Regions from separate parts of the Streptomyces sp. NPDC047981 genome, predicted to be linked through region 2. Evidence: riboswitches for the same ligand, from Rfam matches in the RefSeq annotation. Region 2 holds a riboswitch; the other holds the start of a gene.
The links. Region 2 has a riboswitch for S-adenosylmethionine ahead of thrC (threonine synthase). Riboswitches for the same ligand answer to the same signal wherever they lie in the genome.

Region 1 (14,920 bases), on a different contig from region 2:
GCGCTCTGGTGCTCGGAGCCGCTGCACGGGGTGTCGCCCGCGGTCGTCGCGCTGATCGGCGCGGTGGTGGCCTCCTCGCCCGCGCTGGGGACGGTACGGCTCAAGGAGGGGCTCGGGTCGGTGCCCTGGCCGATGCTCCTGTTCATGGCGGCGACCACGGCGATGGGCGTGGCGCTCGTCGACTCCGGCGCGGCGGGCTGGCTGGTCGGTGGCCTTCCGGTGGACGGGCTGCCCGCCTGGGCGTTCCTCGCCGCCGTCGTGGTGATCGGCACCGCCGCGCACCTGGTGCTCCAGTCGCGCTCCGCCCGCTCCTCCGTCCTCGTGCCGCTCGTCATCGCGGCGGCGGTCGCCGCCGGGGTCAATCCGGTGGCCGCCGCGCTGGCCTCGACGGCCGCCGCCGGCTTCTGCCACACCCTGCCGTCCTCGGCGAAGCCGGTCGCGCTCTTCGCCGAACCACCGGACGGCGTACCCGGCTTCACCCCGCGTCATCTGCTGCGGCTCTCCGCCGTGCTCGCCCCGCTCAGCGCCGCGCTGGTGCTGTGCTTCGCCCTCTTCGTCTGGCCGCTGTTCGGCGTGCCCGTCCTTCTGGAGTCCCAGCCATGACAGTCCCGGCCATGACCTTCCGTATCGCCGTCGCCCCCAGCGGATTCAAGGAGTCCCTCTCCGCCCCTCAGGCCGCCGAGGCCATCGCCGAGGGGGTGCGCAGGGCCTGTCCGGACGCCGTCCTCGATCTGATCCCGCTGGTCGACGGCGGTGAGGGCACGGCGCGGGCGCTCGCGGCCGCGACCGGGGGCACGCTGGTGCCCCGGGTCGCGACCGGCCCGCTGGGCGCACCCGTCCGGACCCACTTCGCGCTCCTCGACCACTCCTCCGCGGTGGTCGAGATGGCGGCCGTCGCGGGCCTCTCGCTGGTGCCGCCCGGCCGGCGCGACCCGGGCGGCACGACGACCTTCGGGGTCGGCGAGCTGATCCGGGCCGCCCTTGACGCCGGGGCGCGCCGCGTCCTGATCGGCTGCGGCGACTCCGGCACCTCGGACGGCGGGGCGGGTGCGCTCCAGGCCCTCGGCGCCCGGCTCCTGGACGCCGAGGGGGTCGAACTCCCCCTGGGGGGAAGCGCGTTGAACCGGCTCGACCGGATCGACGGTACGGGCCTCGACCCCCGGCTCGCCCGGACCGAGCTCCTCGTGGCCTGCAATCCGTACAACGTGCTGTGCGGCGAGCGGGGCGTGGCGCGAGTCTTCGGCCCGCAGAAGGGCGCGAGCCCGGAGCAGGTCGAGGAGTTGTCGGCGGCCCTGGAGCGGTGGGCCGCCGTCCTGGGCCGCGACCTGCCGGGCCCGGTCGAGCTGCGGACGGCTCCCGGCACGGGCGCCTCGGGCGGCCTGGGCGCTGGGCTCGCCGCGCTCGGCGGCCGGCTGCTGCCGCGGTTCGAGGTGCTGCTCGACCGGATCGACCTGGATGCCCGACTGGCCCGCGCCGACCTGGTCATCACGGCCGAGGGAGCCCTCGACGGGCAGACCGTGCGGGGCAAGATCCCGGCCGAGGTGGCCCGCAGGGCCAAGGCCCACGGCGTCCCCGTGCTCGCGCTCGCGGGCACCCTCGGCCAGGGCGCCCACCACGTCCGGGCGGTGGGGGTGGACGCCTACGGCTCGATCCTGCCCGCCCCGGTGGCCCTGCCCGAGGCGCTCGACCGGGGCGCGGAGTTCCTCGCCGACGCGGCCGAGCGCGCCCTGCGGATGGTCCTGGTGGGCACCCGACTCGCGGCGTGAAGGCGAGGCGTCAGCCGCGGTCCGGGACGCAACGGCCGTCCTCGGTGCGGTACTTCCACTGCGCGCCGTCCCTGACCAGCTCCTTCACGGCCCGGACGAAACGCTCCACGTGCTCGTCGGGCGTACCGGCGCCGAAGCTGACCCGGATGGCGTTGAGGGACTTCTCGCCGGGCGCCGCCTCGGGCGCGCCGCACTCGCCCTGGGTCTGCGGGTCGCTGCCGAGCAGGGTGCGGACCAGCGGGTGGGCACAGAAGAGGCCGTCGCGGACGCCGATGCCGTACTCGGCGGAGAGCGCGGCGGCGAAGTGCGAGCTGTTCCAGCCCTCGACGACGAAGGAGATGACACCCACGCGCGGCGCCTCGTCGCCGAAGAGCGAGAGCACCTTCACCTCGGGGACCTCGGCGAGGCCCGCCCGTACGGTGTCGATCAGGTGCTGCTCGCGGGCGACGAGCTGGTCGAATCCGGCTTCGGTGAGCGCCTTGCAGGCGGAGGCGATGGAGTAGACACCGATGACGTTCGGCGAACCGGCCTCGTGGCGGGCGGCCGTGGTGTGCCACTCGACGTCCACTCCGCCGTCGGCGCGCCGGGCGACCTTCTTCGAGGCGCCGCCACCGGCGAGGTAGGGCTCGGCGTCCTGGAGCCAGTCGGCGCGGCCCGCGAGGACTCCGGAGCCGAAGGGCGCGTACAGCTTGTGCCCGGAGAACGCGACCCAGTCCACGTCCAACTCCTGTACGGAGACGGGGTGGTGGGGCGCGAGCTGGGCGGCGTCGAGGACGATCCGGGCGCCGTGCGCGTGCGCGGCGGCGGCCAGCTCCCTGACCGGCCACAGCTCCCCTGTGACGTTCGACGCGCCGGTCACGCAGACGAGGGCGGGGCCGTAGGGGTCGCGGTCGGCGAGGGCGCGCTCCAGGGTCTCCACGGCCTGGGCGGGCGTGCGCGGCGCGTTGAGGTACGTCACCCGCGCGTCCTGCCACGGCAGGAGCGAGGCGTGGTGCTCGGTCTCGAAGACGAAGACCTCGCAGCCGGCGGGGAGGACCGCGGCGAGCAGGTTGAGCGAGTCGGTGGTGGAGCGGGTGAAGACGACCTGGTCGCCGGGGCGGCAGTCGAGGAACTCGGCGACGGTGACCCGGCTGTTCTCGAACAGGTCGGTGGAGAGCTGCGAGAGGTACCCGGCGCCCCGGTGGACGCTGCCGTAGTAGGGGGCGTACGCGGCGACGTCGTCCCACACCCGCTGGAGGGCCGGCGCGCTGGCGGCGTAGTCGAGCGCGGCGTACGTGACCTCGCCGCCGGTCACGAGCGGCACGGTGACGTCCCGCCCGAGCACCGGGAGCGGGGCGGCACAGCAGGGGTCGGCGGCCTCTGAGTCGGTGGTGGCGGCGGTGGTGGCGACGGCGGCGTTCGGGTACGCGGACATGGCGGTATCTCCTGGCAGGACTTGGGCAGCGAAGGGCCCGCAGGGCAGCACGACGGGGGTGCCTCGTACGGGTGTTGCCTCGACACACGACAGGGCGTGCGGAGGGTGGGAAGAAGGGGCCGAAGGCCCTAACGCATTCGCTTGCTCACGAGACTGCTCCCTTGAGGACCAGGACCCCAGGGCCGCACACATGTCGCAGTGTGCAGGGGTCCGCGCTTGCCGTAGACCTCGCTGCCTACGGCCTGGTCTTCACCCGGGGCACCCCGCCACGGACGGAGGGTTGCCGGACAGCAAGCCGGGGCTTCGTAGCTGTCACTCATGACCTGGCCAAGAAGCTATGCCAGGTGATCGCTCCGGCGCAACCCGTGTCCGGGATCCGGGACGCGAAAAGGGGCCCGGACGGTCCCGGACCCCTTCGCCACGCTTCTCCGCGTTACGCGTTGCTGGCCGCCACCCAGCGCTCCAGCGCCTGCCGCGCGGCGCCCGAGTCGATCGCCTCGGCCGCCTGCGCGATCCCCTGACGCAGCCGCTCCACCAGGCTGCCCTCCCCCGGGTTCAGCGCCGTGAGCGCCGCCGCCGAGTTCAGCAGAACCGCGTCCCGTACGGGACCGGTCTCCCCCGCGAGCAGCCGGCGTGCCACGTCCGCGTTGTACGAGGCGTCGGCGCCGCGCAGCGCCTCCACGGGGACCAGCTCGATGCCGACGTCCCTCGGGTCGAAGGCCTCCTCGCGCACCTGGCCGTCCCGTACCACCCAGACCCGCGAGGTGGCCGTGGTCGTCAGCTCGTCCAGGCCGTCGTCGCCGCGGAAGACCAACGCGGAGGAGCCGCGCTCGGCGAGCACGCCGGCCATGATCGGGGCCATCCGGGCGTCGGCCACACCGGTCGCCTGGGCCTTGACCCGGGCCGGGTTGGTGAGCGGACCGAGGAAGTTGAAGGTGGTCCGGATGCCGAGCTCCTTCCGGGCCGCGGCCACATGGCGCAGCGCCGGGTGGAACTTCACGGCGAAGCAGAAGGTGATGCCGGCCTCCTCGGCGACCTCGGCGACCCTCCTGGGGGTCAGTTCGAGGTTGACGCCCAGCTTCTCCAGGACGTCGGAGGCGCCGCTCGCGCTGGAGGCGGCCCGGTTGCCGTGCTTGACGACCTTCGCCCCGGTGCCGGCCACCACGATCGCGGACATGGTGGAGATGTTGACGGTCTTGGCGCCGTCGCCGCCGGTGCCGACGATGTCCACGGACGGGCCGGGGACCTCGATCAGGTTGGCGTGCTCGTACATGGTCCGGACGAGGCCGGTGATCTCCTCGACGGTCTCGCCCTTGGCCCGCAGCGCGACGGCGAAGCCGGCGATCTGAGCGTCGGTGGCCTCACCTCGCAGGATGCGGTCCATGGCCCAGGCGGTGTCCTCCGCGCTCTGGTCGCGGCCGGTCAGCAGTCCGTCCAGGACGGCAGGCCAGGAGCGGCCCGCCGACGTAGGTCCTCCAGCGGGGGTGGCAGCGCTCATGGCAGCTCCTGATGAGTACGTGAGAGTGACGACTCCACCCTATCGAGCAACGGGGACGGCAAAGAGCCCCGTCCATCGAATGGACGGGGCTCCCGCTGTGGCGATCTTCTGGGGGTCCCCCCGGGGCGAAGCCCCAGGGGGAGTGAGGATCAGGCGATCAGTGGTGGCCGTGGCCGCTCGTGATCTCCTTGTACTCCTCGGCGGTGGGCTTGGCGATCTGGTGGTCCTCGCCGTAGTAGCCCTTGCTGAGCTTGACGCGGAGCTTCTCCATGCGACCGACCTTGCGCTCGACGCCGTTCTCGTCGACCAGCGGACCGAGCTCGGCCGGCTTGTTCTGCTCGTGCGCCGTGAGCTTGTACAGCTCTCCCTGGCTGAGCGGCTGGTGGACCTCGACGAACTCACCGTGCGGCAGGCGCTTGATGATGCCGGACTCGCGTCCGTGCAGCACCTTGTCCTTGTCCCGGCGCTGGAGGCCGAGGCAGATCCGCTTGGTGACGACGAACGCGATGACCGGTCCGACGAAGAAGAAGATCCGGACGAACCAGGTGATCGAGTTGATCGACAGGTGGAAGTGGGTGGCCCAGAGGTCGTTTCCACCACCGACGAGCATGACCATGTACGCGGTGATCCAGGCGACACCGAAGGCGGTGCGCGTCGGAGCGTTGCGCGGGCGCTGCGCGATGTGGTGCTCGCGCTTGTCGCCCGTGATCCAGGACTCGATGAACGGGTAAACCGCGATGGCCGCGAGGACCAGCGGGAAGATCGCCAGCGGGATCATCACGCCCAGGACGAGCGTGTGGCCCCAGAGGTTGATCTCCCAGCCCGGCATGACACGGATCAGACCCTCGGCGAAGCCCATGTACCAGTCGGGCTGGGCGCCGGTGGACACCTGGTCCGGGCGGTACGGGCCGAGGGCCCAGATCGGGTTGATCGAGGCGATCGCCGCGATGACCGCGATGACACCGAAGACCAGGAAGAAGAAGCCTCCGGCCTTGGCCATGTAGACCGGCAGCAGCGGCATGCCCACGACGTTCTTGTTCGTCCGGCCGGGGCCCTCGAACTGCGTGTGCTTGTGGTAGAAGACCAGGATCAGGTGGGCGACCACCAGGCCGAGCATGATGCCGGGCAGCAGCAGGACGTGGGCCGAGTAGAACCGGGCCACGAAGTCGCCGCCGGGGAACTCGCCGCCGAACAGGAACATCGACAGGTACGTGCCGATGATCGGCACGGACAGGATCGCGCCCTGCATGAAGCGGACACCGGTGCCGGAGAGCAGGTCGTCCGGGAGCGAGTAACCGGTGAAGCCAGTGAACATGCCCAGGAAGAACAGCAGGAAGCCGAACAGCCAGTTGATCTCACGCGGCTTGCGGAACGCGCCCGTGAAGAAGACGCGCATCATGTGCACGAACATGCCGGCGAGGAAGATCAGCGCCGCCCAGTGGTGGATCTGCCGGATGAGCAGACCACCGCGCACATCGAAGGAGATGTGCATGGTCGAGTTGAACGCCTCGGACATCAGCTGACCCTGCAGCGGGATGTAGCTGCCGTGGTACTCCACCTCGTTCATCGACGGGTGGAAGAACAGCGTCAGATACACACCCGTGAGGATGATGATCAGGAAGCTGTAGAGGCAGATCTCACCCAGCATGAAGGACCAGTGGTCCGGGAAGATCTTCCGCATGTTGGCCTTGGCCAGGGAGTAGATCCCCAGGCGGCCGTCGGCCCAGTCGGCCACCCGCTCGCCGGCGGGTGCCTTCTTCTTCGTATCGGTCACAGTGCTCATCCGCGCTCCCAGAAGGCAGGGCCGACGGGCTCGTCGAAGTCGCCGAGCGCCTCCAGGTTGCCCTTGTCGTTCACACCGATCCGCAGCTGCGGAAGGGCGTGACCGGCCGGGCCGAAGATGACGCGGGCGCCGTCGGAGAGGTCGAAGGTGGACTGGTGGCACGGGCAGAGCACGTGGTGGGTCTGCTGCTCGTACAGCGAGATCGGGCAACCGACGTGGGTGCAGATCTTCGAGAAGGCGACGATGCCCTCGTGCGACCACTCCAGTTCCTGCTTGTCCTTGATGTCCTCCGGCTGGATCCGGACGATCATCAGGGCGGCCTTGGCGATCTGGACCTGGAAGTCGTGGTCGTGCTCCGTGAGGCCCTCGGGCATCGCGAAGGTCAGCGAACCGACGGCGACGTCCTCGGGACGCAGCGGCTCGTGCGTGTTCATGTTGATGAGCTGCTTGCCGTTGGCCCACAGGGTGGACCGGAGCTTCTTCTCGGGCAGCGGGCCCATGTCACGCAGCAGCACGATGCCGGAGAGCGGTACGAGCGTCAGCGCGCCGAACATCGTGTTGCGGATGAGCTTGCGGCGGCCCATGCCGGACTCGGCGGCACCGGCCGCGAAGTCCGCCATGACCTTCGCCTTGGTCTCCGGGGACGCCTGGATCGGGTGACGCTCGTCGGCGATCTCCACGTCGGACATCAGGGTGCGGGCCCAGTGGACCGCGCCCGCGCCGATGAAGAAGAGCGCCGCACCGAGGGTCAGACCCAGGGAGAAGTTGAGCGCGGACACCCGGCCGAACGGCCAGATGTACACGATCTTGTCCACCGGGAAGATCACGTACGACGCGATGAAGCCGACCGTGGCCAGCATCGACAGCGTGAACATGAAGGCGACCGCACGCTCGGACCGCCTGGCGGCCCGCTCGTCGATGTCCTGGATGCGCGGCTTGTGGGGCGGGAGGCCCGGGTCCGCGAACGGGTCGTCGAGGACCTTCACCGCGCCGTGCGCGGTGTCCTGCTCAACGGGCAGGTTCTCTTCTGGAATCTCTTGGCTACTCATGACTTCTTGGCCTTAGCGGTGTGGGCCGCGACCCAGACGGCAACTGCGATCAGCGCACCCAGACCGAACACCCACGCGAACAGACCCTCGCTGACGGGGCCGAGGCCGCCGAGGCTGAGCCCGCCGGGGCTGTCGGCCTTCTCGCCGTTCACGGCCTGGACGTACGCGATGATGTCCTTCTTCTCCTTCTCCGGCATGGTCGTGTCGGGGAAGGACGGCATGTTCTGCGGGCCGGTCTGCATGGCCTCGTACAGGTGCTTCGGGCTCACGCCTTCGAGGTTCGGGGCGTACTTGCCGTGCGTCAGCGCGCCGCCCTCACCGGTGAAGTTGTGGCACTGGGCGCAGTTGGAGCGGAACAGGTCGCCACCACGGGCGATGTCGGCGCCGTCGGGGCTGTACTGCTTCTCGGTCGGCGTGATCGGGCCGGCGCCGAGGGAGGCGATGTACGCCGCGAGCTGATCGATCTCAGCCTGCGTGTAGATGACCTTCTTCTTCGGCACCTGGGCGCCCGGCTGCTGGGCCGGCATACGGCCCGTGCCGACCTGGAAGTCCACGGCCGCCGAGCCGACGCCGACCAGGGACGGGCCGTCAGTGGTGCCCTGACCGCCGGTTCCGTGGCAGCTGGCGCAGCCGACGGCGTAGAGCTTCTTGCCCTCCTCGATGGCGAGGGACTGGGCGGTTTCGTCGGCCTTCGCCGTGCCCGCGGGCGCGAACGCGGCGTACAGCCCCCCGGTGGCCGCCAGCGCGAGGAGTAGGACGACGACCGCCGCCAGCGGATGGCGTCGTCGTGCGGAGAGCTTTTTCACGGATTACCCCGGTGTCAGGATCTTCTGCGTCGATGCTTGCTGGATGTGCTCGGGTCCCCTGGACCCGATTACTTGATCATGTAGATCGTGGCGAAGAGGCCGATCCAGACGACATCGACGAAGTGCCAGTAGTAGGACACGACGATGGCGGCGGTTGCCTGCTCGTGAGTGAACCTCTTGGCGGCGTACGTCCGGCCCAGGACCAGCAGGAAGGCGATGAGACCGCCCGTCACGTGCAGGCCGTGGAAGCCGGTGGTCAGGTAGAACACCGAGCCGTACGGGTCCGACGAGAGCGAGAGACCCTCGTGCTTGACCAGCTCGGTGTACTCGAAGACCTGGCCGCCGATGAAGATCGCACCCATCACGAACGTGATGATGAACCACGTCCGGAGCTTCTTCACATCGCCCCGCTCGGCGGCGAAGACGCCGAGCTGGCAGGTGAGGGAGGAGAGCACCAGGATCGTGGTGTTGGTCGCCGAGAACGGGAAGTTCAAGGCGTCGGCCTTTTCCGTCCAGAACTCGGGACCGGTCACCGATCGCAGGGTGAAGTACATCGCGAAGAGGGCCGCGAAGAACATCAGCTCGGAACTCAGCCAGATGATGGTTCCGACGCTGGTGAGGTTCGGTCGATTGACCGACGGGTGCGCGTGCCCGGTTTCTACTGTCGTTACTGTCGCCACGACCGACATTATGTCGGTCGCTTATCCCGCCCTCACTCCGGGGGGTGCCGTTCGGAGTGTCAGGGGCGTGTGTCCAGCCCGAACGGCCCATCGCGGCGGCCTCCCGACCGGTGTCGTACCGGTGTTGACGGGGTGTGGGACGGAGTAGCATCCCGCGCATCGGTTGATGACCTTCACGGAGGAACGATGCAGTCGAGCGCCACGGTCCTGGTCTACAGCGACGACGCCAACACGCGGCAACAGGTGCGGCTGGCTGCGGGGCGCAGGCCCGCGGCCGACGTTCCCCCGGTCGAGTTCATCGAGTGCGCGACACTCCCGGCCGTGCTCAAGCGGCTCGAGGAGGGCGGGATCGACGCCTGCGTCCTGGACGGCGAGGCCGTGCCCGCGGGCGGCATGGGCGTCTGCCGGCAGATCAAGGACGAGGTCTTCCGCTGCCCGCCGGTGCTGCTGCTGATCGGCCGCCCGCAGGACGCCTGGCTGGCGACCTGGAGCCGGGCGGACGCCGCTGTCACTCTTCCGGTGGAACCGGTCGAGTTCGCGGCGTCCCTGGCGGGTCTGCTGCGCGAGCGCCTCTCCATCGACGCGTAACGGCCTCGGCGGAGCCTAGACGGACGGGCTCAGGCGGCTCGGGTCGGGCTGGTGGGCGGCGCTCTTGGCGTCGGCCACCAGGGCGCTGCCCTGGCGCCACTTGTCCCACTCGAGGTTCCAGTCGCCGAAGCCGTTGCCGAAGGGGTCCATCGTGTCGCCGGCGCTGTTGACGGTCTTCACGATGTCGCCCGGGCGGACGGTCTCGAAGAACCAGGCCGCGTTCCCGGTCGACATGCCGACACAGCCGTGGCTGACGTTCGCCACGCCCTGCGAGCCCACGGACCAGGGCGCGGCGTGGACGTACTCGCCGCTCCAGGTGACCCGGGTGGCGTAGTAGACGGGCAGGTCGTACGACTCCGAGCTGCCCTCCGCGATGCCGATGCTGGTACCGCGCATCCGTACGAAGTACTCCTTGCCGAGCACGACCTTGATGCCGTTCCGGGTGGAGAAGCCCGGTTTGCCGGTGGTCACCGGAATGGTGTTGATCACTTTTCCGTTGCGCCGCACGGTCATGTAGTGCGAGCCGGCGTCCGCGACGGCCTCGATCCGGTCGCCGATGGTCAGCTTGAGCGGCTTGGAGTCGCCGCCGTAGAGCTTGTCGCCGACCTTGACGCCCGCGAGGTTGCCGGTGACGGTGATCGACGCGCCCGTGGGCCAGTACTCCTTCGGGCGGAAGTGCAGCTTCTTGTCGTCCACCCAGTGCCAGGAGCCCTCGACCGCCGGTGTGGAGCGCACCTTCAGCGCCCGTTCGACGACCGCGCGGGCCTTCTTGTCCTTGACCGGGAGGCTGAGGTCGGCCGTGATGGGCTGACCGACGCCGTACGTGCCCGCCTCCGGGCCGAACTCGACCGTCAGGGCCCGCTTGGCAGGGGCGGTGTCGAACGTGAACGTACGGGTGCCGGGGGCGCCGTCCTCGTCCTCCACGGACACCTTCACGGTGTAGCGTGCGCCGGCCGTCAGGGAGCCCGTGGAGCGCCAGAGGAGGCCGTCGGCGGTCAGCTCACCGGCCAGGTGGTGTCCGGTCGCGTCGACGGCCGTGACGTCGGTGATCCGGCCGTCGGAGTCCTTGGCCCTGATCTCCAGCGCCTTGTCCGGGTCGGCCTTCTCGTTGCCCGTGGGGGCGCTGAAGGACACCTGCTCCGCCGCGTCGAAGGGCTTCGCCGAGAGCGGATGTCCGTCCTCGCCCGCGCAGGCACCCGCGCCCGCGGTCACGATGGCGGCCAGAAGAGTGCAGCTCAGAACAGTCCGAATGCGCGGCGTGTCGTTCATGACATCACCGTAAGAACATTCCTCGCACCCAGCGCGTCGAGTACGGCAAACGAGGGGCCCGGTCACTTCGTGGCGACGAAGTGACCGGGCCCCTCGGGGTGTTACGGGGTGGAGCGGGTGGTGCTACTGGTTCTGGTTCTCACCGCGGTAGAACTCGAACACCCAGCCGAACAGACCGACCAGGATCAGCGGAGCCGAGAAGTACAGGATCCACCAGCCCATCGCGACGGCGAGGAAGGCGAGCGCACCACCGACGGCCAGCGAGAGCGGCTGCCAGCTGTGGGGGGCGAAGAAGCCCACCTCGCCGGCCTCGTCCGCGACGTCGGCCTCCTTGTCGTCCTGCGCCATCGCGTCGACCCGCCGGGCCGTGAAGGCCAGGTAGTAGCCGATCATGATGGCGAGGCCGAAGGCCAGGAAGAGCGCCGTGGTGCCGACCGGCTCCTTCGACCACACGCCATAGAGGATCGCCATGGCGAGGATGAAGACGCTCAGCCAGATGAACATCTTGCCCTGGATCTTCACTTGCCGGCCTCCTTGCTGCTGCCGGCGGTGAGAGCCTCGGCCTCGTGCGGCTTGTTCTCCAGCTGGTCGACCGCCGCGATCTCAGGGTGGTGCAGGTCGAACGCCGGGGATTCGGAACGGATCCGCGGCAGGGTGAGGAAGTTGTGCCGCGGCGGCGGGCAGGAGGTCGCCCACTCCAGCGAACGGCCGTAGCCCCACGGGTCGTCGACCTCGATCTTCTTGCCGTACTTGGCGGTCTTCCAGACGTTGTAGAAGAACGGCAGGATCGACATGCCCAGCAGGAACGAGGAGATCGTCGAGATGGTGTTCAGGGCGGTGAAGCCGTCGGCGTCGAGGTAGTCCGCGTAACGACGCGGCATGCCCTCGGCACCGAGCCAGTGCTGCACCAGGAACGTGCCGTGGAAGCCGATGAACAGCGTCCAGAACGTGATCTTGCCGAGCCGCTCGTCCAGCATCTTGCCGGTGAACTTCGGCCACCAGAAGTGGAAGCCGGCGAACATCGCGAAGACCACGGTGCCGAAGACGACGTAGTGGAAGTGCGCGACGACGAAGTACGAGTCGGAGACGTGGAAGTCCATCGGCGGCGAGGCCAGGATGACACCGGTCAGACCACCGAAGGTGAAGGTGATCAGGAAGCCGATCGTCCAGAGCATCGGTGTCTCGAAGGACAACGAGCCCTTCCACATCGTTCCGATCCAGTTGAAGAACTTCACACCGGTCGGTACGGCGATGAGGAACGTCATGAAGGAGAAGAACGGTAGGAGCACGCCACCGGTGACGTACATGTGGTGGGCCCACACCGTCACGGAGAGACCGGCGATCGCGATGGTCGCGGCCACCAGACCGATGTAACCGAACATCGGCTTGCGGCTGAAGACCGGGATCACTTCGGAGACGATGCCGAAGAACGGCAGGGCGATGATGTACACCTCTGGGTGTCCGAAGAACCAGAAGAGGTGTTGCCAGAGCAGGGCACCGCCGTTGGCCGCGTCGAAGACGTGGGCACCGAACTTGCGGTCCGCCTCCAGGGCGAACAGCGCGGCCGCGAGGACCGGGAAGGCGAGCAGGACCAGGACACCGGTCAGCAGCACGTTCCAGGTGAAGATCGGCATGCGGAACATCGTCATGCCCGGAGCGCGCATGCAGATGATCGTGGTGATGAAGTTGACCGAGCCGAGGATCGTGCCGAAGCCGGAGAAGGCCAGACCCATGATCCAGAGGTCGGCGCCGACGCCCGGCGAGCGGACCGCGTCCGACAGCGGGGAGTAGGCGAACCAGCCGAAGTCGGCGGCGCCCTGCGGGGTGAGGAAGCCACCCACGGCGATGAGCGAGCCGAAGAGGTACAGCCAGTACGCGAACATGTTCAGCCGCGGGAACGCCACGTCGGGCGCGCCGATCTGCAGCGGCATGATCCAGTTCGCGAAGCCGGCGAACAGCGGCGTCGCGAACATCAGCAGCATGATCGTGCCGTGCATCGTGAACGCCTGGTTGAACTGCTCGTTCGACATGATCTGCGTACCCGGACGGGCCAGCTCGGCGCGCATGAAGAGCGCCATCAGGCCGCCGATGCAGAAGAAGACGAACGACGTCACGAGGTACAGCGTGCCGATCGTCTTGTGGTCGGTGGTCGTCAGCCACTTCACCACGACATTGCCGGGCTGCTTGCGGCGTACCGGGAGCTCGTTCTCGTACGAGTCCTCAGCCGCGGCCGCACCCTGGGGTTCGTTGAGGATGCTCACAGTTGGTTCTTCTCCGCATTCCTGGCCGGGTCCGTCTGCTCAATGCCCGACGGGATGTAGCCGGTCTGCCCCTTCTCCGCCAGCTCCTTCAGGTGCTGCTGGTAGCGCTCCGGGGAGACCACCTTGACGTTGAAGAGCATCCGGGAGTGGTCGACACCGCACAGCTCGGCGCACTTGCCGAGGAAGGTGCCTTCCTGGGTCGGCGTGACCTCGAAGACATTGGTGTGACCGGGGATGACGTCCTGCTTGAACAGGAAGGGGACCACCCAGAAGGAGTGGATGACGTCACGGGAGGTCAGGACGAACCGGACCTTCTCGCCCTTCGGCAGCCACAGGGTCGGGCCCGGGTTGCCGGTCTGCGGGTTCCGGTCACCGGGGATACCGGCGTCGTAGACGCCACCGGCGTTCGCCGGGAAGTCGTCCTGGTACTTGTCCGGAATGGCGTCCAGGTTGGGGGCCGTCTGCGCGTCACCCTCCACCCCGGGCACGTTCTCGATGTAGTTGAAGCCCCAGCTCCACTGGTAGCCGACCACGTTGATCGTGTGGGCCGGCTTGTCGGCGAGCGACAGGAGCTTCGACTCGTCGCGCGCGGTGAAGTAGAAGAGCACCGAGACGATGATGAGCGGAGTGACCGTGTACAGCGCCTCGATGGGCATGTTGTACCGCGTCTGCGGAGGTACCTCGACCTTGGTGCGGCTGCGCCGGTGGAAGATGACCGACCACAGGATCAGGCCCCACACCAGCACACCGGTGACGAGGGCGGCCGCCCACGAGCCCTGCCAGAGGGAGAGGATCGTGGGAGCCTCTTCCGTGACCGGCGTGGGCATGCCGAGGCGGGGGAAGTCTTCCCAGTTGTACGAGCAGCCGGTGGCTGTCGCCAGGATCAGGCCCGCAGTCAGCACCTGCGGCAGCTTCCGCCGCATCGGGCGCCGAGACGTGGGGGTACCACCCGCGCCTTGGGTGCGGGGGAGGTCGGAGCCGTTGGGACTCACGTAGCGCCTTCCCGAGAGTCTCGGCCCGCGTTGGTCGGCCACGGCCGTCCGTCTCGCTGGTCGGTCGCCGCCCCGGCCGCGGGCAGGGGTTTGGATGTTTATGCGGACCAAACCCTACTGGACGCTATTTGGGGTCGCGCGGGGAGGGTGCCCAACGCGCCGTCCGACTCCCCGAAGGGGTGGACGCCGGGCTTCCGCCGGGCCCCCGCGACCCGCCGGGCGGGGGGCGATCGCTCGTGCGGGCTCGGTATCTGACGGGTGCTTACACGTGCGCGCTCTACCGTGGTGCCGTGCCCTACTTCGATGCCGCATCCTCCGCCCCGCTCCACCCCGTCGCCCGCCAGGCGCTGCTCGCCTCCCTGGACGAGGGCTGGGCCGACCCCGCCCGGCTCTACCGCGAGGGGCGGCGGGCCCGGATGCTGCTCGACGCGGCCCGGGAGGCCGCGGCCGAGGCGGTGGGCTGCCGCCCCGACGAGCTGGTGTTCACTCCTTCGGGGACCCGGGCGGTGCACACCGGAATTGCCGGCGCGCTCGCGGGGCGTCGGCGTGTCGGGTCCGGCCTCGTCGTCTCGGCGGTCGAGCACTCCTCCGTCCTGCACGCGGGCGAGGCGCACACGGCGGCCGGCGGGTCGGTGACGGAGGTGCCGGTGGGCCGGTCCGGCGCGGTGGAGGCGGCCGCCTTCGCGGCGGCGGTCGGCGCGCCGGGGACGGCGCTGGCCTGTCTGCAGTCCGCCAACCACGAGGTGGGGACGGCCCAGCCGGTGGCGGAGGTCGCCGAGGTGTGCGCGGCGGCGGGCGTGCCGCTGCTGGTCGA
Region 2 (14,920 bases):
CGGCCGGGTGGAGATGGGTGCCGTCGTTGATGAGCTCGACGGTGATCCGCTCGTCCTCCAGGAGCGCGGCGATCGGGCCGGGCGTGCGGTGGCCGAGCGCGGGCATCGCGTTGTAGAGGTGGGTGGCGACGGTTGCGCCCGCGTCGATGGCCTCGACGGTCTGCTCGTACGTCGCGTCGGTGTGGCCGATCGCGGCGACCACGCCGTGCTCGGCGAGCAGGCGTACGGAGTCGATGCCGCCGGGGAGTTCGGTGGCGAGGGTGACCATCTTGGCCTGGCCGCGCGCGGCGTCGATCAGCTTGCGGACGTCGGCCGGGTCGGGGTCGCGCAGCAGCGTCTCGTCGTGCGCGCCCTTGCGGCAGGGGGCGATGAACGGGCCCTCGAAGTGGATGCCCGCGATCTCGCCCTGCTCGGCGAGCTCGGAGAGCAGCCCGGCGCGCTGGGTGAGGAAGTCCATCTCGCCGGTCACGAAGGAGGCGACGACGGTGGTGGTGCCGTGCAGCCGGTGGGTGTGGACGCCGGTGAGGATGTCCTCGACGGTGCCGGAGGTGAAGGAGGCTCCGCCGCCGCCGTGGTTGTGCATGTCGACGAAGCCGGGGACGACCCAGTGGCCCGTGAGGTCGAGCGTCGCCGCGTCGGCGGGCGCGGCGCCCGCGATGCGACCGCCGTCGACGATCACCCGTCCGTTCTCGACGATGCCGGTCGGCAGCACCACGCGGGCTCCGGCGAGAACTGTGGAAACGGCCATCAGGCGGATACCTCCGAGTCGAGGGAGAGAAGGTCCCAGGCGAGGAGGCCCGCGCCCAGGCATCCGGCGGTGTCCCCGAGGGCTGCCGGTACGACGGCGGGCAGCTTCTGGAACGTGACGCGTTCCTCGACGGCGGCCCTCAGTGGTGTGAACAAGGTTTCCCCGGCCTCGGCGAGACCGCCACCGATGATGAGTGTGCGGGGGTCCAGCAGGGTGAGCGCGGTGACCAGGCCGTCCGCGAGGGCGTCGACGGCCTCCTGCCAGACCTGGACGGCCCGCGGGTCGCCGTCCGCGACCGCCTTGGCGCAGTCGGCGGCGTCCGCGTCGGGGTCGCCGGAGGCGGCGGCCCAGGCCTGGGAGACGGCGGAGGCGGAGGCGTACCGCTCCAGGCAGCCGCGCTGGCCGCAGCCGCACTCCGTACCGCCGGGGCGGACCACGATGTGGCCGATCTCGCCGGCGTAGCCGTGGGCGCCGGCCTCGATGACCCCGCCGATGCCGATGGCGCCGGCGATGCCGGTGCCGAGCGGCACGAAGAGGAAGCGGTCGGCGCCGTTGCCCGCGCCGATCCGGCCCTCGGCGAGGCCGCCGGTGCGCACGTCGTGGCCGAGGGCGACGGGGATGCCGTCGAGGCGCTCGCTGAGCAGGGCGCGCATGGGCACGTCGCGCCAGCCGAGGTTGGCGGCGTAGACGGCGATGCCGCGGGCGGCGTCGACGATGCCGGGGACGGCGACCCCGGCGGCCGCGGCGGGCTCGCCGTACCGGTCGAGGCCGTGGGCGTGCAGCTCGGCGGCGAAGTCGAGGATCGTCTCGACCACGGCGTCCGGGCCGCGCTCGCGCCCGGTGGCGCGCCGTGCCTCGTGGAGCAGGGTGCCGTCCGCCCCGACGAGGGCGGCCTTCATGCCGGTGCCGCCCACATCGAGGGCGATGACGTGTCTCACGGGAACAGTCTCGCCCGTTCCTGCCCGAAAGGTCTAGTCCACTGGCCGATATTGTTGCGCTCGGATACAAATTCGAGAGCGGTAGGCGTGACCAGGCGTGAAGGGCTTCACAAGGTCTTCACTCCAGACCGGGGACCTACCCAAGTGGTGTAGACCTTATGCTTCCTCTCCTGTGAAAATCACAGCTCAAGGACGAGCAGAGGGTGGGGCAACGCTGTGCAGCGGCGATTCATTGGACTGACCGCGACGATCGCCGCGCTGGGGCTGACCGCGGGTCTCTCCGGCTGCGGCCTCACCGAGAGCGCCGCCTCGGACGTCACCCTCAAGCTCGTCGCCGCCGACTACGACCTGAACGGCGGCGACACCACCAAGAAGTACTGGGACGAGCTGACCGCCGCCTACGAGGCCGAGAACCCCGGCGTCCAGGTCGAGGTCCAGATCGAGTCCTGGAACGACGTCGACCGCAAGGTCGCCGAGATGGTCAAGGCCGGCCAGGCCCCCGACATCGCCCAGATCGGCGCCTACGCCGACTACGCCGCAGCGGGCGAGCTCTACTCCGCCGACGAACTGCTCTCCGTCCCCGTCCAGGCCAACTTCCTCGCCCCGCTCGTCGCCGCGGGCGAGCACAAGCGGACCCAGTACGGACTGCCCTTCGCCGCCTCCACCCGGCTGCTCTTCTTCAACCAGGACCTCTTCGACGAGGCCGGCATCAGCAAGCCGCCGACCAGCTGGGACGAGCTGGCAGCGGCGGCGAAGAAGCTGAAGGCCAAGGACGTGAAGTACCCCTTCGCGCTGCCGCTCGGCCCCGAGGAGGCGCAGGCCGAGACCCTGATGTGGCTGCTCGCCGGCGGCGACGGCTACACCGACGGCTCCGACCGCTACCGGATCGACTCCGAGCAGAACATCAAGACCTTCGACTGGCTGAAGACCGAGCTGGTCCAGAAGGAGCTCACCGGCCCCGTCGCCCCCGGCAAGCTCAACCGCAAGGACGCCTTCGCCGCCTTCTCGCGCGGCGAGGTCGGCATGCTCAACGGCCACCCCTCGCTGATGCAGGAGGCCGAGAAGAAGGGCGTCAAGGTCGGCAAGGTCGCGCTGCCCGGCGCGGACGGCACGTCGAAGGCGTCCATGGGCGTCGCCGACTGGATCATGGGCTTCAAGCAGAACGGCCACCGCACGCAGATCGGCGACTTCCTCGACTTCGTCTTCAGCGACGAGAACGTCCTGAAGTTCGCCGGCGGCAACGACCTGCTGCCGCCGACCGTCAGCGCGTACTCCCGGATGGAGAACGACCCGGAGCACAAGGACCTCCACGAGTTCCTCTCCGAGCTGCCGAACTCGCAGCTCCCGCCGGTCGGCAAGACCTCCTGGGCCCAGGTCAGCGACCTGATCAAGCAGAACATCGGCAAGGCCGTCACCCCGGGCGCGAAGCCGGCCGACGTGCTGGGCGGGATAGCCCGCAAGGCGACGGCGGCCGAGAGCGCGGAGTAGCCGGGCAGGGCCGCGGGGGTAATAGGTTGGTCGTATGACTGGTACGACCGACGCGAGCGCCCCCGGAGCCGACGACGCTCCGGGCGACGACACCGGGCTCGGGGAGCGGGAGCGGGCCGTGCTCGCCTTCGAGCGCCGCTCCTGGCCGGGCCCCGGCGCCAAGGAGCGGGCCGTCCGCGAGCGGCTCGGCCTCTCCGCGACCCGCTACTACCAGCTCCTCAACGCCCTCCTCGACGATCCGCGGGCCCTCGCGCACGACCCGGTGACCGTCAACCGACTGCGCCGGGTCCGTGCGGAGAAGGAGCAGCGCCGCTGAGGCCGCGTCGGTAGGGTCGTCGTATGGTCAGCAGCCTTCCGCACCCGACCTTCCCCCAGCTCTCGGCTCTGTTCGAGCAGGGGACACCCCATTCCACAGGCCGCGACGGCCTGGCCGCGCTTCTCGACCGGCCGGAGAAAGCCGTCGTCGCCCTCGACTTCGACGGGACGCTCGCCGAGATCGTCCCCGACCCCGAACAGGCCCGCGCGCACCCCGGCGCCGTCCCCGCGCTCTCCGCCCTGGCACCCAGGATCGCCTCGGTCGCCGTGGTGACCGGCCGCCCCGCGGGCGTCGCGGTCCGCTACGGCGGCTTCGCCGGCGTCCCCGGCCTGGAACACCTCGTCGTCCTCGGGCACTACGGCGCCGAGCGCTGGGACGCGGTCACCGGCACCGTCCAGGCCGCCGCGGTGCATCCGGGAGTGGCCGCCGTCAGGGCCGAGCTGCCCGGCTTCCTCGACGGTGTCGGCGCCTGGCCGGGCACCTGGATCGAGGAGAAGGGCCGCGCGGTCGCGGTCCACACCCGCCGCTCCACCGACCCCCAGGCGGCCTTCGAAGCCCTCAAGGCCCCGCTCGCCGACCTCGCCGCCCGCCACGGCCTGGTCCTCGAACCCGGCCGCATGGTCCTCGAACTGCGCCCACCGGGCATGGACAAGGGCGTGGCGCTCGCCGAGTACGTACGCGAGATCGGCGCCGGGTCCGTCCTGTACGCGGGCGACGACCTGGGCGACCTGCCCGCCTTCGCGGCGGTGGAGAAACTCCGCTCGGACGGCACCCCCGGCCTCCTGGTCTGCAGCGGCTCCACGGAGGTCCAGGAACTGTCCGACCGCGCCGACCTGTCGGTGCCGGGGCCCGCGGGGGTGGTGGCGTTCCTGACGGAACTGGCCCGCGCGATCGGAGAAGACGCTCCCTAGCTGCCGGAACGGCCCTCGGGGGTGTCCCCCCGCAGGGCCTCCAGCTGCTCCAGGAACCAGCGCTGCGGCGGCATCGCCGTCGCGGCGGCCGCCAGGCGCTTGGTGCGGTCCGTGCGTTCGGTGGGGGGCATCGTCAGGGCGCGGTACAGGGCGCGGGCGGTCTCCGAGACGTCGTACGGGTTCACCGTCAGGGCGTCCTCGCCCAGTTCCTCGTAGGCACCCGCGCCCGTGGAGAGGACCAGGGCGCAGCCTGCCTCCGAGACCACCGGGATCTCCTTGGCGACCAGGTTCATGCCGTCGCGGACCGGGTTGATCAGGGCCACGTCCGCGAGGCGGTACGCGGCGAGCGAGCGGGGGAAGTCGTCCCGTACCGAGAGCAGGACCGGCTGCCAGTCGTCCGTGCCGAACTCCGTGTTGATCTCCGCCGCGAGGTCGGCGACCGACGCCGTGTACGCGCGGTAGACCTCCAGGTCCTGGCGGGAGGGGTACGCCGAGGCCAGGTGGACGACCCCGCCGTGCCACTCCGGGTGGTCCCGGAGCAGCTCCCGGTAGGCCAGCAGGCCGCGGACGATGTTCTTCGACAGCTCCGTGCGGTCCACCCGCACGATCGTCCGCCGGTCGCCGATCTCGGCCCGCAGCGCGGCCAGCCGGTCGTCGACCTCGGGGGTGTGGGCGAGCGAGCGGAGGTCGTCGCCGTCCACCCCCAGGGGGAAGACGTGCACCCGGGTGCGGCGCGGCTCGCCGCCCGCCCTGCGGTGCTCCACCCCGCGCCAGGGGTCGTCGCTGCGCCAGAAGCCGTCGGCCTCGCCGTGCGGGCCGCGGATGTGGGCGCCGGTGATGAAGGCCTGCGCCCATCCCCAGGTGTGGAAACCCAGCTCGTCCGCGCCGAGCATGCCCCAGAGCAGCTCCTCGCGGACGTCCTCCGGGAGCATCCGCATGTACTCCGGCAGCGCCCACGGCGTGTGCGTGAAGTGGCCGATCCGCAGGTCGGGGCGGAGTTCGCGGAGCTGCCCCGGCACCAGGGCCAGGTGGTAGTCCTGGACCAGGACCGCCGCGCCCTCGTCGGCGCTCGCCGCCAGCTCCTCGGCGAAGGCGCGGTTGTAGCTGCGGTACGAGTCCCAGCGGCGCCGGAACTCCGCGTCGAAGACCGGTTCGCGGGGGATCTCGTACAGGTGGTGGTGGAGGAACCACAAGACCGAGTTCGCGATGCCGTTGTACGCGTCGGCGTAGATCTCGGGGGCGATGTCCAGCATCCGTACGCCCGGTTCGGACTCCCCGCGCCGGACCGCCTCCCGGTCGCCCTCGCCGAGGGCCGCGCACACCCACACGCTCTCCTGGGAGGAGCCGGACGAGATCGCGCTCAGGCCCGAGACGAGTCCGCCCCCGCCGCGCCGGGCACTGAGGGTGCCGTCGGCGGCGAGGGCGTACGAGACGGGACCCCGGTTGGACGCCACGAGCACAGAAGCCATGTGGCGAACCTAGCCCGTGACGTAAACGCTCAAACGTACGTATACGACTCTGGCGAATCCTCGCCGCCGTCGCGGCTCAGTGGTAACGGGTCAGTCGTCGCGGCTCAGTGGTCGCGGCGTCCCCGCAGGGCGGCCTTGGCCACCAGGCCGGTCGCGGCCAGGGCGAGCGCCAGTCCGCCGAGCAGCCAGAGCCGCTCACCGCTGGAGCCCGTCTCGGCCATCGAGCCGCCGGGGCCGTGCGGGCCGGCGGGCTCGTGCGGCTTCGGGCGGGGCTGGTGGGTGGTGGGGGCGGGGGCCGGGGTCGTCTCCGACTCTCTGGAGGAAGGCGACGGGGACGGCGAGGGGTCCACCGGGTCCGACGGCGTGGGCTTCGGCTTCGGCTCCGTGGGGGACGGGCTCGGGCTCGGCTCGGGCTTCGGCGGCTCGACGACCGGGGCCACCGCGCAGGCCGGGTCCTCGCTGCCCCTGCCGCAGTTCGAGCGGGGCGACTCGACCACGACGCTGTTGAGGAGCTTGCCGTCGCCGCGCACCGGGTCGTGGACCTTCACCGAGTACGTGACCGTCGCCGTCTCCCCGGCCGGGATGTCACCGACCCAGCCGATCCTCGGTGCGTCGTACGTGACCTTGCCGAGGGTCGCCTTCGCGTCGCCCAGGTAGTCGGCGTCGTCGAGGTTGTCGGTCAGGTCGTCGCCGAACGTGGCGTTCGGGTGGTCGAGCCGGCCGGTGTTCTTCGCGGTGACCGTGTACGTCACCGTGTCGCCCGGCTCCACCTTCTCCGGTTTCGCCGTCTTGGTGATCTCCAGGTCCGGCACCGGGACGGAGAAGGCCAGCGCGGAGGGCACGTACGTGTCACCCGTCGTCGTGAACGTCAGCTCCGCCGACCGCGCGCCCACCGGGATCGCGCCCTCCGGGATGTCGAAGGCCTTGGCGTCGATGGACAGGTTGTTCCGGAGCTTCGGCGATACGGCGCCGTCGTCCTCGCTGACGAAGAAGTTGCCGGTGTTGCCCGTGTGGGCCTCGGTGACGTTCCTGCCGTCGACGAGGAACCTGTCACCCGGGGTGTTCCAGTCGCCCTCGTACGCCGTCACGCTCGCCCGTGCCTTGCCCGTCGTCCGGTGGAAGCCGTCGACGGTGACCGTGGTCGCGGGGGAGGAGGACCGCTGGAGGACGTGCCCGCCGTAGACGTACACGTTGCGGCGGTCCGGCGCGTGGGTCGGCTCGGGGCCGGGGAACGCGTACACCACCGTCAGGGACCAGCCCGCGACGCAGCCCTTGCCCTCCGGCGCCCAGATGTTGCCGACCGCCACCTGCGCGTCCGTCCCGGTCACGCCCGCGAACGCGGCCGTCACGTCCGACTCGCCGGTGTAGTAGTGCGGGCCGCTGGTGTCGGCCGGGTCGGTGACCAGGCTGTCGATCGAGACCGGCGTCGCGGCACCCGCCCCGACCTTGATGTGCGGCGCGGTGGTGGCGTGGTCGCCCGGCGAGGCCGCCACATCGGCGCCGGAGATGTCGCAGCGCTTCACCTGCGCCCCGCTCGGCCCCTTGTACGTACCGTCGTTGCCGCCCCAGAACAGCCGGGCGTACGCGACCCTCGCCCCCGCCGGGACGACGACGTGGCCGGTGCTCGAGCCGTAACCGGCCTCCATGGAGGCGGCGTTGATCCGCCGCATGACGAAGGTGTTGTTGTTGTCGCCGCCCTGCCCGGAGGCGGCGGTGGCGCAGCGCGCGGCCAGGTCGGCGGGGGCCGTGGGGCAGCCCATGACCGTGTTGCCGATGGTCGTGAAGTCGCCGTACAGCGAGGCGTCGTAGCGCTTGCCGAAGGGCTCCACCACGTCCGCCGCGGCAGGACCGGCCGCGGCGAGCGTGAGCGGGAGCGAGCCGAGGGAGCCGGCGGCCAGGGCGAGGGCCGCCAGCGACATGGTCATTCGATTGTCGAACCGCATAAAACGGAAATGTAGGCAAAAAACACAATCATCCGGCGTTACGCCACGCGGCGGTGCGCGTACTCCGCGATCTCGACCATCGGCGGCCGCTCCTCCGTGTCCACCGGGTACGTGCGCGGGGTGAAGCCCTCCTCGCCGCGCTCGAACTGGGTCAGCAGCGGCCGCACCAGATGGCCCCGGGAGAGCCGCAGCTGCGCCGTCCGGTAGATCGCCGCCGCCATCCGGCCGAGCGCCCGCCCGTCCTGGTGCCGGTGCTTGCGGACCCCGACGTCCACCTGGGCGAGCGCGTCCAGGCCGACCGTGTGCAGCGCGTCCACGAGCAGGCCCAGCTCCACTCCGTAACCGACCGGGAACGGCAGCCGTTCGAGCAGCGAGCGCCGCGCCGCGTACTCGCCGCCCAGCGGCTGGACGAAACCGGCCAGCTGCGGCCAGTGCAGATTGAGCAGCGGCCGCGCCACCAGCTCCGTCACCCGACCGCCCTGACCTGGGGTGTCGCCGAGCGGGCGGTCGTACATCGCCTTCACGAAGGCGACGTCCGGGTCGGTGAGCAGCGGGCCGACGATGCCGGTGACGAAGTCCGCGGAGAAGTCCCGCAGGTCCGCGTCGACGAAGCAGACGATGTCCCCCTCGGTCACCATCAGTGACCGCCACAGCACCTCGCCCTTCCCGGGCACGGCCGGTATCCGGGGCAGGATCGCGTCCCGGGCCACCACCCGCGCCCCGGCCGCCGCCGCCACCTCCGCCGTTCGGTCGGTGGAGCCGGAGTCGATCACCACCAGCTCGTCCACCAGCGGAACCGCCTCGGTCATCAGCTCGCGCCGGATGACGGCGACGATCTCGCCGACCGTCGCCTCCTCGTTCAGCGCGGGCAGCACGACGCTGACCGTCGTCCCGTGCTTCGCCGCCAGGACGCGGTCGAGCGAACGGTCCGCCACGGACCAGGACCGCCGGCCCAGCCAGCGCTCCACTTCCTCCAGCACGTGATCTCCATCTCGCGGTTCGGACGGCAGGTTCAACCCTCCGGGCCTTCGGTTACAGTCTTGAACAACGCGGATCCCCGATGCATGTCGGGGTGCCGCCCGCGTCTCACAATCGAATACCGCTCATCCAGAGGGGCAGAGGGAAACGGCCCGTTGAAGCCCCGGCAACCCTCCAGTCGGTCACTCGTCCGCAGTCGACGCCAGTCGTCGCCACTGCGCCCGCGAGGCTCCCGGCTAGGGAAGGTGCCAAATCCGTCTCATGGCGACGTTCGCCATGAGAAAGATGAGGAGAAAGGGCCTCGCCTCCATGGCTGTACAGACTGCTACCCCCGACACCGCTCAGACCGTCGATCTCGGTCCCGCTTCCGGCCTTTCCTGCCGGGAATGCGGTGAAGTATTCGCACTCGGCCCGATCTTCGCCTGTGAGCTGTGTTTCGGCCCCCTCGAAGTCGCGTACGACCTGCCCGTCGGTGACCCCGAGGCGCTGCGCAAGCAGATCGAGGCCGGCCCCGCCAACATCTGGCGCTACGCCCCGCTGCTGCCCGTCCCCGCCGACGTCGCCGAGAAGCCGAACCTGAACCCGGGCTGGACCAAGCTCGTCCAGGCCGACAACCTCGCCGCCGAGCTGGGCGTCGAGCCCGGCAAGCTCTTCGTCAAGGACGACTCCGGCAACCCGACGCACTCCTTCAAGGACCGCGTCGTCGCCCAGGCCCTGGAGGCCGCCCGCGCCTTCGGTTTCACCACGCTCTCCTGCTCCTCCACCGGCAACCTGGCCGGCGCCGTCGGCGCCGCCGCCGCCCGCGCCGGCTTCCGCTCCTGCGTGTTCATCCCGCACGACCTGGAGCAGGGCAAGGTCGTCATGGCCGCCGTCTACGGCGGCGAGCTGGTCGGCATCGAGGGCAACTACGACGACGTCAACCGCTTCTGCTCCGAGCTCATCGGCGACCCGCTGGGCGAGGGCTGGGGCTTCGTCAACGTCAACCTGCGTCCGTACTACGGCGAGGGCTCCAAGACGCTCGCGTACGAGATCTGCGAGCAGCTCGGCTGGGTCATCCCGGACCAGCTCGTCATCCCGATCGCCTCCGGCTCGCAGCTCACCAAGATCGACAAGGGCCTCCAGGAGCTCATCAAGCTGGGCCTGGTCGAGGACAAGCCGTACAAGATCTTCGGCGCCCAGGCCGAGGGCTGCTCGCCGGTGTCCGCCGCCTTCAAGGCCGGTCACGACGTCGTACGCCCCCAGAAGCCGAACACCATCGCCAAGTCGCTGGCCATCGGCAACCCGGCCGACGGCCCGTACGTCCTCGACATCGCCCGCCGCACCGGCGGCGCCGTGGAGGACGTGAACGACGAGCAGGTCGTCGACGCCATCAAGATCCTGGCCAGGACCGAGGGCATCTTCGCCGAGACGGCGGGCGGCGTGACGGTCGGCGTGACGAAGAAGCTGGTCGAGGCCGGCCTCATCGACCCGACCCTCACCACGGTCGTGCTCAACACGGGTGACGGCCTCAAGACCCTGGACGCGGTGGCCGACACCTCCCAGGCGACCGCCACCATCAAGCCGAGCCTGGACGCGTTCCGCGCCGCCGGCCTGGCCCACTGACCCCCACTCGTCCGTTCACGGAAGGCAGCAGCACATGAGCGTCAAGGTCCGTATCCCCACCATCCTCCGTACCTACACGGGCGGCCAGGCCGAGGTTCCGGCGGAGGGCGCGACCCTGTCCGAGGTCATCTCGGACCTGGAGAAGAACCACGCGGGCATCGCCGCGCGCGTCCTGGACGACCAGGGCAAGCTGCGCCGCTTCGTGAACGTCTACGTGAACGACGACGACGTGCGCTTCGAGCAGGGCCTGGAGACGGCGACGCCGGACGGCGCGGGCGTCTCGATCATCCCGGCGGTCGCCGGCGGCTGCTGATCGCCGACCACCGATCGCCGTGTAGTTACCCGGCGTAACCGAATTGCCCCCTCCGCGAGAGAAGCGGAGGGGGCAATTCTGCATGGTTGAGCGCGGTAGAGTTGGGGAAGTCCCCCCGGCTTCACCCCGCTGCTCCGTGCCAGGCGCATATGAGAATGCGTCCCCACGTGACAAGAAGCAGCCAAAGTGCGCGCGCGATCTGTACCTTCTGCGCACTTTGCCGGGCCCGACTTGCCCCGGAATTCAATAAATCCTCCGGAATTCTCCTTTACGGCGTGCCCAGAATTCTCGCCCGAATGACCTGTTGCAGAGGGCAGTTGGGCAGATACATTCAGCCGCGGTCGACGCGTTCCGGCGCAGGGTCTGACCCGGGTCCGTGAAGTGCGGCCCCGCGCAAGGGCCAGTAATAGGGGAGTTAGGCATGGCTCAGGGCACCGTCAAGTGGTTCAACGCGGAGAAGGGCTACGGCTTCATCGCGGTCGACGGTGGTGCGGATGTATTCGTCCACTACAGCGCGATCCAGATGGACGGTTACCGCACCCTTGAAGAGGGTCAGCGGGTCGAGTTCGAGATCTCGCAGGGCCAGAAGGGTCCGCAGGCGGACATGGTCAAGCTCGCCGTCTGAGCACGGCGCGATCGGCCACCACGTACGCACGCACGCGTCGCCACGCTTTCGCAGGCGATCTCACGCGTTCTCACGCCGAGGGGTCCGCATCCTGACCAGGATGCGGACCCCTCGTGCGTGCGCGGCCCGCGCCGCGGTGTCCCGGGGGCGTCGCCCGGTCGGTGTCAGGACCGTCGCCCGATCTATGGGAGTCGCTTGCACTCGCATGGGGCGAGTGCTAATCATTGGCGTTAGCACTCTGAAGGTGAGAGTGCTTACGAGGATCGGGCAGGCGAGGTCCGCGGCCAGGTGGGGCAAGGAACCACCGGGCACGCAGGCCGTCCGTCGCGGGCGTCGGCGCGGTCCTGGAGCGTTATCCACCCCATGTCCGGGAGGACCACTTCACATGGCCAAGATCATCGCGTTCGACGAGGAGGCACGGCGCGGTCTCGAGCGCGGGATGAACCAGCTCGCCGACGCCGTCAAGGTCACCCTTGGCCCCAAGGGCCGGAACGTCGTCCTCGAGAAGAAGTGGGGCGCCCCCACGATCACCAACGATGGTGTCTCCATCGCCAAGGAGATCGAGCTCGAGGACCCGTACGAGAAGATCGGCGCCGAGCTGGTCAAGGAAGTCGCCAAGAAGACGGACGACGTCGCCGGTGACGGTACGACCACCGCGACCGTCCTCGCCCAGGCGCTCGTCCGCGAGGGCCTGCGCAACGTGGCGGCCGGCGCCAACCCGATGGCCCTCAAGCGCGGCATCGAGAAGGCCGTCGAGGCCGTCTCCGGCGCCCTGCTCGAGCAGGCGAAGGATGTCGAGACCAAGGAGCAGATCGCTTCCACGGCCTCCATCTCCGCCGCCGACACCCAGATCGGCGAGCTCATCGCCGAGGCGATGGACAAGGTCGGCAAGGAAGGCGTCATCACCGTCGAGGAGTCCCAGACCTTCGGTCTGGAGCTGGAGCTCACCGAGGGTATGCGCTTCGACAAGGGCTACATCTCGGCGTACTTCGCCACCGACATGGAGCGTATGGAGGCGTCCCTGGACGACCCGTACCTCCTGATCGTCAACTCCAAGATCTCCTCGGTCAAGGACCTGCTCCCGCTCCTGGAGAAGGTCATGCAGTCGGGCAAGCCCCTGCTGATCATCGCCGAGGACGTCGAGGGCGAGGCCCTGTCGACCCTGGTCGTCAACAAGATCCGCGGCACCTTCAAGTCCGTCGCGGTCAAGGCCCCGGGCTTCGGCGACCGCCGCAAGGCCATGCTGAACGACATCGCCATCCTCACGGGCGGCACGGTCATCTCCGAGGAGGTCGGCCTCAAGCTCGAGAACGCGGGCCTGGACCTGCTCGGCCGCGCCCGCAAGGTCGTCATCACCAAGGACGAGACCACGATCGTCGACGGTGCCGGTGACAGCGACCAGGTCGCCGGTCGCGTCAACCAGATCCGCGCCGAGATCGAGAACTCCGACTCGGACTACGACCGCGAGAAGCTCCAGGAGCGCCTGGCGAAGCTCGCCGGTGGCGTGGCGGTCATCAAGGCCGGTGCCGCGACCGAGGTCGAGCTCAAGGAGCGCAAGCACCGCATCGAGGACGCCGTTCGCAACGCGAAGGCGGCCGTCGAGGAGGGCATCGTCGCCGGTGGCGGCGTGGCCCTGCTGCAGGCCTCCAACGTCTTCGAGAAGCTCGAGGCGGACCTGTCCGGCGACGAGGCCACCGGTGCCGCGATCGTGAAGCTGGCCCTGGAGGCCCCGCTGAAGCAGATCGCCGTCAACGCCGGCCTCGAGGGCGGCGTCGTGGCGGAGAAGGTCCGCAACCTGCCCGTCGGCCACGGCCTGAACGCCGCGACCAACGAGTACGTGGACCTCATCGCCGAGGGCATCATCGACCCGGCGAAGGTGACGCGTTCCGCGCTGCAGAACGCGGCCTCCATCGCCGCGCTGTTCCTGACCACCGAGGCCGTCATCGCCGACAAGCCGGAGAAGGCCGCTGCGGCCGCTCCGGGCGGCATGCCGGGCGGTGACATGGACTTCTGAGCCTCGGCTCGGTAGCTCCTCGCTGTACAGCTGTACGCGACCGAGGGCGGCACTCCCTGCTGGGGGTGCCGCCCTCGGGCGTTCGGGGTGATGCTGGTGGGGAGGGGTGGCACGGCCACGGGCCAGGGAAGGCGGGAGCGAGCCATGATCACGCTGCTGACGACACCGACCGACCGCGAGCTGGTCATCACCCGCACCTTCGACGCCCCGCCCGCCCGCGTCTGGGAGGCCTGGACCAGGCCCGAGCACGTCCGTCAGTGGTACGGCGTGGCCGCCATGCCCACGACCGTCTGCGAGATCGACCTCAGGCCCGGCGGCGCGTGGCGCTGGGGCCAGAAGGCGCCCGACGGGCGCGAGATCGTCTTCTCCGGCACGTACGAGGAGATCCTGCCGAACGAGCGCCTCGTCTACACCGAGGTCTTCGAGCTCATGCCGGGCCCGCCGGTCCACGTCACCCTCACCTTCGACGACACCCCCGACGGCGGCACGGCGCTCACGAGCATGTCGATCTGGCCGTCGACGGAGATCCGCGACCAGGCCCTCGCGACGGGCATGGAGGCCGGGGTCAAGGAGGAGTACGACCGGCTCGCGGTATACCTGGAGATGATGTGAGCCTCGACGTGCCGCGGCTCGCCGCGGGACCGTACGAGCTGCGGGCCTGGGAGCGGGCGGACCTGCCGCTCGTGGAGGAGGCGTCGGCCGACCCGTACATCCCGCTGACGAACACGGTCCCGCCGGTGTACTCGGAAGGCGAGGGCGAGGCGTTCGTCCGCCGCCAGTGGAGCCGCGCGGAGACGGGCGCCGGCTACTCCTTCGTGGTCGTCCGCCGCCGTGACATCCGCCCGGCGGGCATGATCGGCCTCTGGCTCCGCGACCTCCCCGAGGGCCGCGCCACCCTCGGCTACTGGATCGTCCCCGCCTGCCGGGGCGAGGGCGCGGCCACGGCCGCGCTGACGGCGGTGAGCGCCTGGGCACTCGGCGAACTGGGCATCCCCCGGCTGCAGTTGCTGGTCGAACCCTGGAACGAGGCCTCGGCGAAGACGGCCGAACGGGCCGGCTTCGTACGGGAGGGCCTGCTGCGCTCCTGGCAGGAAGTGGGCGGCGAGCGGCGGGACATGTGGATGTACGGGCGGGTGCGGGCGGGCGGGTCCGGGTAGTCCGCTCGGCGGGTGCGGGCGGGCGGGTCCGGGTGGTCGGGCCGTCCGTGTCGGTGGTGCGGGCGGGCTGCTGCGGGGTAAGGGGTAGGGGACCGGGACCCGACCCGCGGGGGTGGAGCCGATGCGTCGCTCGGAATTACCGCACCTCTCCCACTACTGGGAGCTGTCAGGCCGCCAGGGCGGCGAGGAGCAGGTCGCACGGGTCGAGGGGAAGGTCCGGGTCTTCGAGCATTTCCCCGACTACCTGCTGGCCGCGCGGTACGAGGGCCCCTTCTTCTCCGTGCGCACCCCGGGCCTCCATGACGCCACCGGGGCGCTCGTGCCGTGCACTCCGCAGGAGTGCCACCGCTGGGTGAACGCCGCGGTCGCCCACGTCCGCACCGTGGACCGGATCAGCGCCGAACTCCGCGCCGCCCAC

Region 1: it holds a riboswitch for S-adenosylmethionine, as region 2 does, so the genes downstream of both, AB0E14_RS20425 (aminotransferase class V-fold PLP-dependent enzyme) here and thrC (threonine synthase) in region 2, are expected to answer to the same signal.

The regions. Positions count from the first base shown of each region.
Region 1 is NZ_JBEZNQ010000032.1:24,824-39,743, reverse strand. Features, by position in the region: gene AB0E14_RS20435 (SLC13 family permease) at 1-603, shown strand, start outside; gene AB0E14_RS20430 (glycerate kinase) at 615-1,766, shown strand; gene AB0E14_RS20425 (aminotransferase class V-fold PLP-dependent enzyme) at 1,777-3,180, opposite strand; SAM riboswitch class IV at 3,388-3,504, opposite strand; gene trpD (anthranilate phosphoribosyltransferase) at 3,614-4,678, opposite strand; gene AB0E14_RS20415 (cytochrome bc complex cytochrome b subunit) at 4,836-6,461, opposite strand; gene AB0E14_RS20410 (Rieske 2Fe-2S domain-containing protein) at 6,458-7,510, opposite strand; gene AB0E14_RS20405 (c-type cytochrome) at 7,507-8,316, opposite strand; gene AB0E14_RS20400 (heme-copper oxidase subunit III) at 8,385-9,005, opposite strand; gene AB0E14_RS20395 (hypothetical protein) at 9,183-9,584, shown strand; gene AB0E14_RS20390 (Ig-like domain-containing protein) at 9,600-10,853, opposite strand; gene AB0E14_RS20385 (cytochrome c oxidase subunit 4) at 10,977-11,375, opposite strand; gene ctaD (cytochrome c oxidase subunit I) at 11,372-13,114, opposite strand; gene coxB (cytochrome c oxidase subunit II) at 13,111-14,037, opposite strand; gene AB0E14_RS20370 (aminotransferase class V-fold PLP-dependent enzyme) at 14,397-14,920, shown strand, end outside.
Region 2 is NZ_JBEZNQ010000035.1:46,129-61,048, reverse strand. Features, by position in the region: gene nagA (N-acetylglucosamine-6-phosphate deacetylase) at 1-748, opposite strand, end outside; gene AB0E14_RS21770 (ROK family protein) at 748-1,686, opposite strand; gene AB0E14_RS21765 (extracellular solute-binding protein) at 1,903-3,174, shown strand; gene AB0E14_RS21760 (DUF3263 domain-containing protein) at 3,209-3,490, shown strand; gene otsB (trehalose-phosphatase) at 3,514-4,401, shown strand; gene AB0E14_RS21750 (trehalose-6-phosphate synthase) at 4,398-5,870, opposite strand; gene AB0E14_RS21745 (DUF11 domain-containing protein) at 5,975-7,813, opposite strand; gene AB0E14_RS21740 (glucosyl-3-phosphoglycerate synthase) at 7,852-8,793, opposite strand; SAM riboswitch class I at 8,914-9,083, shown strand; gene thrC (threonine synthase) at 9,077-10,393, shown strand; gene AB0E14_RS21730 (MoaD/ThiS family protein) at 10,428-10,706, shown strand; gene AB0E14_RS21725 (cold-shock protein) at 11,128-11,331, shown strand; gene groL (chaperonin GroEL) at 11,717-13,345, shown strand; gene AB0E14_RS21715 (SRPBCC family protein) at 13,490-13,957, shown strand; gene AB0E14_RS21710 (GNAT family N-acetyltransferase) at 13,954-14,502, shown strand; gene AB0E14_RS21705 (hypothetical protein) at 14,624-14,920, shown strand, end outside.